2 regions of the Cupriavidus sp. CER-90 genome follow, and region 1 is predicted to be linked to the other one. Evidence: predicted binding sites of a transcription regulator. Region 1 holds the regulator's gene; the other holds the start of a gene.

Region 1 (5,246 bases):
CTTGCTGCGATGGCTCTATCTTGTCCAGCGCAAGGCCGTTCACGTCGATCAGATGGGTTGGCGATTCGATGCCAAGCTTCATCAGGTCGAGCAGGTTGGTGCCACCGGCGATAAAGCGGGCACCGGGTGTCTTCATGGCAGCCGCCGCCGCGTCCGCGGGCGTGGCCGCGCGCTCGTAGGTGAACGGGTTCATGTCTGGCTCCCCGCGACCTCGGTGATGGCGTCGAGGATATTCGAGTACGCGCCGCAGCGGCAGATATTGCCGCTCATCCGCTCACGGATCTCGCCGGGCGACAGTTGCGGCCGCGTGTTCAGGTCGGGCGTGACGTGGCTCGGGATGCCGGCGCGCACCTCGTCGAGCACGGCAACGGCCGAACAGATCTGGCCCGGCGTGCAATAGCCGCACTGGTAGCCGTCATGCTTGACGAAGGCCACCTGCATCGGATGCATGTTGTTCGGCGTGCCGAGTCCTTCCACGGTGGTGATTCTGGCACCCTCGTGCATGACGGCGAGGGTCAGGCAGGAATTGAGGCGCCGGCCGTCGACGATCACGGTGCAGGCGCCGCACTGGCCGTGGTCGCAGCCCTTCTTGGTGCCGGACAGGCGCAGATGCTCGCGCAGCGCGTCGAGCAGCGTGGTGCGCGTGTCCAGCGTCAGCGAGCGCGGTTGCCCGTTGACGACAAATGATACGTTCGAAGCCACCGGCTTGAGGGCGCCGGGGCTGACCCGCGATGGCGGCGCGGTGGCGGTGGCGGCACCGGCAGGCAAGGCGGCGGCGCTCACCGACGCCGCGCCTGCCATCACGAATTCCCGCCGCGAAAGCTTGATGTCGCTGAAATCTTCCATGTCGTTGGATCCTTTCTGGCTGACAGATGACGGACAGAGGACGGCAACGTGGCGAGACTTGCACGTAGGAATTACATGGCGCCAGCGGGCATGGCAGACACAATGCCGCCAGGGATATGCACGGGAATACCGCGCAGGGGACGAATGTAGCGCTTGCCGCACGTTGCTTGGGCGGAAAGGCGCAGGAAGCGTGCCACCGGCCGCGCGGGGACAGCGGCGAGGGGAGATTGCAGGGGATTCGCCGGAAGTATCGGCGTGGATCTGCGGGCCCGGGACAGGCCGTGGCGCTCAGCGGTAGCTGACGGTCACCTCGTTGCTGCGGCCCTGGAGCATTGGCGTGAGTCCGCCCTGGCCCGGTACGCGATAGGCAAAGACAAAGCCCTTGGTGGCATCGTCGCCGACGAAGGCGTCGGTCTTGCCCTCGGCGCCCGCCAGCAGCACGCAACGGTCGGCATTGCACAGGTATGCCTGCAGGTCGACGGGCGGGGTGCGCGTGAAGCTGTAGCGCCAGCGCACCGAAGTAATGCGGCCCATGGCCTGCGGCATCGTGGCCAACGGCACCACGGGCGAAGACAGCGCACGCTGGCCCTTGTTCGTGATCTGCGGCCCCACTGACGATGCCGTCCACGCAAAGCGCGAGCCGGTCAGTTCATAGGTGGCCTTCGTAAAGACCGGCGCATAGGTCTGCGCGTGGGCCGCCGCCGGGCCCATCGCGCACACCACCGCCAGGACCAGGGCGCGCCGCATCACAGCATCCCGCGCAACTGGGTGCGCAGGCGTCCGATGGCCTGGCTGCGGATCTGGCACACGCGCGATTCGGTCACTTCCAGCACCGCGCCGATTTCGCGCAGGTTCAGTTCCTGGTCGTAGCACAGCGACAGCACCAGCTTTTCGCGCTCGGGCAGTTTGTCGATGGCGCGGATCAGCGCCTCGCGCATGCCCGATTCCATCAGCACGGTCAGCGGATTGCCGTCGTCGGTGACGCCCAGGTGGCGATCGAGGAAGTCCTCCTCGCCCGAGCGTTCGAAGTCTTCATAGTGCAGCAGCTGGCAGCCATAGACCTCGTTCAGCAGCTCCTGGTATTCCTCGAGCGGCATCTCCAGTTCCTTGGCCACCTCGGAATCGATCGGCGTGCGGCCAAGCTTCTGTTCCAGCTGGCGCTGCGTGCGCTCGATCTTGCGCGTGAACTGACGCAGGCTGCGCGATTGCCAGTCGTTGGCACGCACCTCGTCGAGCATGGCGCCGCGAATGCGCTGGCTTGCGTAGGTCTCGAACCGGGCGCCATGGTTGTCTTCATACCGTTTGGCGGCGTCGAGAAGGCCGATCATGCCGGCCTGTATCAGGTCGTCGATCTGTACGCTGGCGGGCAGCTTGGCCGCCAGCTGCAGCGCGATGCGCCGCACCAGTGGCGCGTGTGACTTGACCACGTCGGCCTGCTCGAGCTTTCCCTGAATCGTATACATGGTGGAACTCTCGTTAAATGCTTACTGTTTGTGCCAGCGCCGGAGAGGCTGAAAATCGGCGGCTGGCAGGCTGAGTTTCCGGTCTTGTCGAGACTTCTTGTTCTTCGCGTTCATGCGGCAACGGCCGAGGCCATTCCCAGCGGCGATGCTTCGTGGCGCAACGGCCATGCGCCGATACCGCTGGCGATGTGCCGCAATGCACCGGTGGCCGCAGCGGCGGGATACGCCTCCACCACGCACCGCCCAAGCTGGAGCGCACGCGCCACCAGCGGGTCCATCGGCAGGTACCCTGCCAGGCTGGCCTCCACGCCCAGGTACTGGCTCGCCGTGCGGGCCAGGTTGCGCGCGAGCGCCGTGACCGTCCCCTCGGCGGCCGCCAGATTGACGACCAGCTGGAATTGACGGCATGCGTATTCGTGATGCAGCCGCTTGATGCAGGCATAGGCGGCAGTGATCGACGTGGCCTCGGGGCGCATGACGATCACGAAGTTGTGGGCCATGCCCGCCAGTGGCGACAGTGCGCCGGTGATGTCGCGGCGCGTGTCGATCAGCATCGAGCGCACGTCAGTCAGTCGCGCCGCCAGCCCGCGCTCGTCGGGACGAACGGTCATCGCGCCCGCCTGCAGCACGGCAATGCCGCTGGCCCCGCGCGTGCCGGCCGCGGCGGCCAGCGGCGCCCGGCCCTCGAGCACATCGGCCAGCGTGGCCGCCGGCGCGGCGCCGGCAAGCCGCATCGCCCGGGCGCCGTACATGTCTTCGTCCGCCAGCAGCACGCGCTCGCCCTGCATCGACAGCGCATTGGCCAGGCCCAGCGCCACCGTGGTGGTGCCGACGCCCTGTTCCGCCCCTACCACGGCGATTCGCCGCGTCACGCGCGGTGCCAGCAGGCGGCGCAGGCTTTCGGCCTGATCGGTGGCCATCGTGTTCAATGCTTACTCCCCGGCGGCCGCAAGCTGCGGCGTGGCGTCGATGGGATCCAGCGCGTCCATGGCTGCCATGGCGTGCATGGCCGACGCGGCCGGCTCCGGCGCGTCGGCCATCGGCGGTACAGGCGCCGCCATGCCGCGACCCGGATAGTTTTCAAGCACGTCGAGCAGTGCCAGCAAGCGGCCCATGCCTTCGTTGAGCACGGCACCCGGCACCGGCGCATTGACGCGTGCCGAAGCCCGGCCGGCCAGGCGGGACAGAAATGCCGGTGCCGTCGCCGTGGGCGTGTGTTGCAGGCGCAGCGCGGTCAGGCCCAGCTGCACCGCCACCATGCCGGCGCACAGCGACGCGTCGGCATCGCCTTCCTGCGCGAAGTGCTCGATGGCGTGGCGCAGCGTGCGGAACTGTTCTTCGGCGGCAACCGTCCAGTGCGACCAGCGTGCGACTTGCGCGGCATCGCCGGCCAGCGCGGGATCGCACAGCACATATTCGACGGCCAGTGTGTCGCCGGTTTCGTGGTCGATCATGCGCGACACCACCAGGCAGGCCTCGATGCCGGCCTCGGCGGCGTTGCCACGGCCACGCGCGGCGGTGCGCACCTGGCCTTCGGGAATGCGGACCGGGCAGTGCGCCAGCCAGTGCGCGGCGGCGCGGTCGCGGCAGGTCACATCGCCCACGGCATGGAACGTCAGCGTGTCGGCAACGGTGTCGAGCTTGTTGGCCAGGCCCTCTGCGATCACCCGCGTGGTCTTGCGCGTGCCGGCGATCCAGCGTTCGCCCAGCTGCTGCCAGCGGGCCAGCGTGGCCGGGCTCGGCAGTGACGTATTCAGGTTGACCACGGTCCGGGCGGCGGCCAGCGTGGCCCGCACGGTGGCAGCTTCGGCATCGGCCTCGGCTTCGGCCAGCGACTGACGGGCGCGGCCCGCCGGCACTACGGTGCTGGCCAGCGGCATGCCGTCACGGTCGGCCAGCCACAGCGTGTGCTGCATCATCTGCGGCGCGCGGCGGCCCTGCACGGTCTGCGCCACGCTCTGCGTGACGGCCAGCACATAGCGATCGCACGCACGGCTGGCGTCGCGGCACATGGCCAGGCGCACTTGCTGCACCATCGGGCGCAGCGCCGACACACCGGCCGAGCGATGCTGCCAGAGCTGGCGGGCCACGTCGAAGCCGTACTGGGCCGCGTTAAGTTCGTCGACGCACACCCCCACCGCGTTGGCGCTGTCGGTCAGCGAGCGCAGCATGTCGTCCGCGCCACTACGTTCGGCCTTGACCGGCGCGGCGGCTTCGGCGCTGCCCGCCTGGCGGCGCGCCACGTCCGCGTCATTGAACAGCGAGCCACGGCGCGGCGTCAGGAACGCGCGCTCGACCAGCGCGCCGGCCTGTGCCAGTTCCAGGTGTTCCGGCACGCGCTGGCCGGTGGACGCATAGAACACGGGCAGGCGATGGCGGATCACCACGTCCAGCACCGATCCCAGGTGCGTGGCTTCGTCGAGCTTGCTGATGATGCAGCCGTCGATGCCGCCGGCGGCGCCCGCGGCGTCGTTGCGATAGGCGTGTACCACCTCGTTGAGCGTGTCGCCGTGGGCCGCGCCGTTGAGCAGCAGCACGCGCTGCATCGGCGCCTGCACGCCAGCCAGCATGCCGATCTGGTCCGACAGGCTCCGGTCGCGCTGGCTCATGCCGACGGTGTCGATGATGACCAGATGCTTGTCCTTCATGGCCGACAGCGCAAAGCGCAGATCGGCGGCGTCCTTTACCGCGTGCACGGGCACGCCAAGGATGTCGCCGTAGATCCGCAACTGCTCATGGGCGCCGATCCGGAAACGGTCCGTCGTCAGCAGCGCCAGGCTTTGCGGGCCGTGGCGCAGCACAAAGCGCGCGGCCAGCTTGGCGGTGGTGGTGGTCTTGCCCACACCGGTCGGGCCGATCAGCGCCAGCACGCCGCCCTGGGCGAACAGCGAATCCTCGTCGGTCAGCACCGGCACCTTGCTGGCCAGCTCCTGGCGG
Region 2 (5,246 bases), 450 kb from region 1:
TATGCCTGGTGGTCGATGGTGCGCGGCGCCGACTGGCGGCATCCGTCCGGCCCGGCGTCGACCATCGACGGCAAGGACAATCAGCCGGTCACGCTGGTGACGCAGGCCGACGCGCGCGCTTACGCGCAGTGGCTTGGCCACGACCTGCCGACCGAGGACGAATGGGAGTACGCGGCCAAGGCCGGCCAGCGTGGCGCGGCGCTGGAAACCGCGCCGGCCAACGCGGACGGCACGCCCACGGCCAACTACTGGCAAGGCGTGTTCCCGGTGCTGAACAGTGCCCGCGACGGCTTCGACGGCCTGGCGCCGGTGGGCTGCTTCACGGCGAATGCCTTCGGCCTGTACGACATGATCGCCAACGCGTGGGAATGGACCGCCGACCCGTACACCGGACCGCGCCAGTCGCACGCCAACGGCGATACCGCGTTCGTGGCGGCGCTGTCGGGCCGGTCCGGCCAGCCGCGTGACACACGCATGGCGGTCATCAAGGGCGGCTCGTTCCTGTGCGCGCCGGATTTCTGCGTGCGCTACCGGGCGTCGGCGCGCGAACCGGCCGAGCGCGACCTGCCGACGTCGCATATCGGCTTCCGGACGGTGCTTCGCGATGGTTAAGGCGCTGTTGCTGGGATTGGGCTGTGCCTGGGCACTGCAATCGCCGGTGTGGGGCGGGACGCAGGCTGACGTGCCCGTCAACGCGCGGCCTGTCGTGCGCATCGGGGTCGCCAGCCAGGCCGACCGCGAGCTTGTGGCGGCGGCCGCGAACGCGGGTGGCGCGGTGCCATTGCAGGCGGTGTCCTTCGCCGACGCCGCCGAAGTGCGCCGTGCGCTGCGCGCGCGCCGCATCGACGCCTCGATTGCGGAGGATGCCCAGGCACTGGCGGGCGATGCATCGGTCTGCACGGTGGCCCATACGGTGACCTATCCGATGGGTTTGTACGCGCAGAAGATCGCGGCGCTGCGGGAGGTGCCCGTGGGTGCCGTCATTGCCATCCCCGCGGACGGCGCCGGGCAGGGGCGCGCGCTGCTGCTGTTGCAGAACCACGGGCTGATCCGCATCGATGGCGAGGCCGGTCTGCGCCCTCAAATTGGCGACATCATCGACAATCCGCGCAAGCTGCGCTTCGAACGTCTGCCGTCGCAACGGCTGGCTGCCGCCTTGCGCCGCAACGCGCTGGTGGCGCTGCCTTACGCGGCCGCCGATGCCGCGGGACTGGCGCCGGCGCGCGACGCGCTCGGTATCGAGGATGCCCGTGTGCCGTGGGCGAATGCGCTGGCGGTACGGGCGGCGGACTGCCGGGCGGACTGGGTGGCGCAGACGGTCGGCGCGCTGCATTCCCCGGCGGTGAAGTCTTTCATCCTGACGCGCTTCAACGATTCGGTGCGTCGGCCATGGTAGACGGCGAGCGCGGCGGGGATCCGGTCGCCGTCGGCTTTCATTGCACGGCGTGCGGCAAGTGCTGCAATTCGCCGCCGCTGATGAGCATGGACGAGTTGTTCCGTCACGCCGACCGCTTTGTCGGCGCCCTGTCGTTGCGGCGCGTGCGGCCGCCACTGGCCGGCACGCGGCACAGGGTGGACGGGCACCTCGTGGAAGTGACTGCCGACGACGTGGCGGCGTTTGCCGCGCTGGCGCGGCGGCAGGGCCATCCGTTGCCGAATGGCGACGTGCTGATGATCGCCACGCAGGCCATCGACTATCCGTCGCGCGGACGCTGTCCCGCACTGGCCGACGACGGCCGCTGCACCATCCACGCGTCCCGCCCGTCCACCTGCGCGATGGTGCCGCTCGACGCCTGGGTGCCGGACCGGCTGCAGGCCGTGTCGCTGGCGGCCAAGCGACGCGGCGGCGAACACGATATCGGCGCCGACTGTGTATCCGTCCTGTCGTCGGGATCGTTGCCGGCGGATGTCATCCCGCTCGTGCGGGCGGGCGAGGTTGCGGAGCCCGGCTACGCCGCAGCACTGGCCCGGCGTCGCGACGACGAGGCACGGGACAAGGTCGCCTGGGGCGATGCCGTATGCCGCCTGCTGATGCCTGAACTGCTGGGCCCGGCGCGTGGCATCGCATCGATTCCGTTTGCCGGCTACCGCACGCTGCCGCTGGTGCCCGTACTGGCCGTGCTCGCCGATGGCGGCCCGGAAGCCCGGGCCCGCTGCCTCGATTACATCGCGGCCCAGCGCCGGCTGATCGCAGCATTGGTCGATGCCGCGCTGGCCCGGCGCCGCATCGATGACAAACCGATGACAGCCCAGCTGCGTCAATCCGATGCGGCCTTGTCCGCCCTGTGCCGACGTCTGACGTAATGCCTTGTTTGTGCAGCATAAGGCTCATGCACCAGGTTTAGCCCCGCTTCGTATCGTCTTTGTATCGTTTCTGTATCAAAAAGGCTAAAGATCCACTTTCGGTCGACGTAAACGTGGATGTCAGGACATTCAGGTGACGCAGAGCCTGAGTGACAAAGAAACGAACAAGAAGAAGGGCACACAACCATGGCATCGATTTCCTCCCTCGGGGTTGGGGCCAACCTCGAGCTGTCCACATTGCTGGACAAGCTGTCCACCGCCGAGCGCGCGCCGCTGACGGCCCTGGACAACCAGCACACGGCCTACCAGACCCGCCTGACCGCCTATGGCACGGTCAAGAGCATGCTGACCAGCTTCCAGGCCACGGCCAAGGCGCTGATGAACCGGGACACCTTCGGCGCGGTCAAGTCGGCGGTGGGCAATGCCGACATCATGACGGTGACGACCGCCGCCAACGCCGTACCCAGCGACCTCAGCGTCAATGTGACGCGGCTGGCGCAGGCCCAGTCGCTGGCCGGCACCGGGTACGCCAAGCAGGACGTGCAGATCGGTTCCGGCACGCTGACGTTCGAGTTCGGCACCACCACGGGCTGGGACGAAGCCAGCGGCACCTACGTGAACCCCGGGTTCACTCCCAATGCGGCCACCGCGGCCGTACCTAACCCCCGCACGGTCACGATCGACCCGGGCAAGGGGTCGCTGCAGGACATCCGCGATGCCATCAACAAGGCCGGCATCGGCGTCAAGGCCAGCATCATCAACGATGGCAGCGCCACGCCGTACCGCCTGATCCTGACGTCGGACAAGACCGGCGAGACGATGAGCATGCGCATCACGGGCTCGTCGCCCGAACTGCAGGGGGTGGCGGGCTACGACCCGACCACGCCGGGATCGAACGCGATGAAGGAAACGCTGCGCGCCACCAACGCGGCGCTGACGGTCAATGGCATTGCCATCACCAGCACCAGCAACACCGTGGTGGATGCCGCGCAGGGCGTGACCATGACGCTCAAGAAGACCGGCACGACGTCGCTGTCGCTGACGCAGGACACCGACAGCATCAAGAATTCCATCCAGGCGATGGTCACCGCCTACAACAACATCCAGTCTTCGATCAAGTCGCTGACCGCGTTCGACACCAAGGCGATGACCAAGGGCGCGCTGAACGGCGATACGTCGATCCGCGGCATCCAGACGACCATCCGCGCCGTGCTGAACACGCCCGAGGCAGGCATGCCGGACAAGGCCCCGACCATGCTGGCCGCCATCGGCGTGTCGATGCAGAAGGACGGCACGATGGCGATCGACAGCAAGAAGCTGGACGCCGCGCTGAAGGACAACCTGCCCACCGTGACGCAGCTGTTCGCGGGCGACGGCACCACGGGCGGCTTCGCCCGCCGGCTGTCCGATGCGGTGGACAAGATGACCGGCGAAAGCGGCCCGATCGGCGCGGTCACCACCGGCATCGAACGCAGCATGAAGGACCTCGAGAAGCGTTACGAGGACCTGAGCGTCCGCATCGACGCAAAGATCGAACGCTACCGCAAGCAGTTCACCGCGCTGGACCTGGCGGTGGCCCAGATGAACAACACCAAGAACTACCTGACGCAGCAGTTCCAGGCGTTGACGAACGCGAAGAAGTAAAACGCTTCAGGCGCGCGCTTGGGGTGGAAGGGCGATGGCTTCGGCTGTCGCCCTTTTTGTTTTGCCTGTGCGGAACGATGAAGGGGTGTTGCGTAAATCATCGTTCTCCGAATCTGCATAAGTAAAAGCACGTTGATTGTGATGCGTTAGGAAACGGCGAGACAGCGACTTCTTCCGCCTGAAAAGCCGCTAGTTTGCGAGCCGCAGCTTCCGTGGCGTCGGGCATCGGGCACGGTGACATGGAGGCCGGGATTCGCTAACCGCAATGGCTGAAATGACGCAAGCAACCAGGCCGGACGACGCCGGCCGGAACGATGAAACCCCCGGGGAGCCCAGGCCAAGTACCTCCACGCGCGTCGTGCCGATGCAACGCGACGCATTCGGCAGACCGTACTGGGAATCCTTTCTGACCCCTGCCAGCTACCAGGTGAGGGCCGAGGCCCGTGTGCCGCCGCATTTGCCTGGGATCATCATTTTCGTGCACGGGGTGAATTCGGAGGGGGAGTGGTATGACAAGGCCGAGCGGGCGTTGTGTGAGGGGTTGAACGACCGGCTAGGCCTGCACGACAGCGCCTACAAGTTGAAGCCAAATGAATATGTCGATACGGATGTCGGACTAGCCGGAAAAAAACATGCGCGCAGGATCAATGCCGACAACCCCGGCTACTCCCCCGTCATCCGCTTCTACTGGGGCTATCGAGAGCCCGACGAAAGCCCGGGCCGCTTCAAGATTCCACTACGCAATATCGCTGGCGCTGACTTCTGGAAACGAAAGAAAGCCGATCGCGGACCATGGTTCTGGGGCGGCGGTGCGTTTCAGAACGGTACGAACAGCCTCCAGCAAATGTGGAACGGTTTGGGTTTCAAACGCAACGTCATGGGCTTCGTCGATCTGGAGGCGATGAATTCGGAGCCCGAGCGGCAGTTGCAGGACGCACCGCCGCGCGACTATTACCCCCATGCCGCGCAGCGGCTGGCCAACCTGATCGACAAGATCCGTACAAAGCATCCGCACGACACGATTTCGGTGATGTCGCACAGTCAGGGCACGATGATTGCCCTGGCAGCCTCGGCGCTTTGCAAGACACGGGCGCCCGACGCGCTATTTCTGATGAACTCGCCCTACGCGCTCGACGACAAGTTCGCGGATGGCGCGACATGGAGCGATGCCCGCCCTTCCGAGGCAGCGCGCGTTCAGACGTTTCGTAATATCGCCAATCGGATCAAGGCGGAGCGGCGCTTGCTGGACGAGCGGCTGCTGGTACAGCAGCGGGTTGGCAGGGGCCGGAATGGCAAGC

Evidence for each region. The regulator FliA, encoded in region 1, starts transcription of late flagellar genes. The targets are predictions, from matches to a motif close to CTAAAGTTTNNNNNNNNNNNGCCGNTA.
Region 2: fliD (flagellar filament capping protein FliD) is a predicted target of FliA. The motif match lies at 2,389-2,415, and genes of this name have one in related genera.

The regions. Positions count from the first base shown of each region.
Region 1 covers NZ_JBYGYM010000001.1:1,226,746-1,231,991, forward strand. The annotation lists gene AC24R4_RS05555 (FAD binding domain-containing protein) at 1-193, opposite strand, end outside; gene paoA (aldehyde dehydrogenase iron-sulfur subunit PaoA) at 190-846, opposite strand; gene AC24R4_RS05565 (flagellar protein FlhE) at 1,135-1,593, opposite strand; gene AC24R4_RS05570 (RNA polymerase sigma factor FliA) at 1,593-2,309, opposite strand; gene AC24R4_RS05575 (MinD/ParA family ATP-binding protein) at 2,420-3,229, opposite strand; gene flhF (flagellar biosynthesis GTPase FlhF) at 3,242-5,246, opposite strand, start outside.
Region 2 covers NZ_JBYGYM010000001.1:1,674,663-1,679,908, forward strand. The annotation lists gene AC24R4_RS07500 (formylglycine-generating enzyme family protein) at 1-612, shown strand, start outside; gene AC24R4_RS07505 (MetQ/NlpA family ABC transporter substrate-binding protein) at 605-1,396, shown strand; gene AC24R4_RS07510 (YkgJ family cysteine cluster protein) at 1,390-2,304, shown strand; gene fliD (flagellar filament capping protein FliD) at 2,491-3,948, shown strand; gene AC24R4_RS07520 (T6SS effector phospholipase Tle3 domain-containing protein) at 4,223-5,246, shown strand, end outside.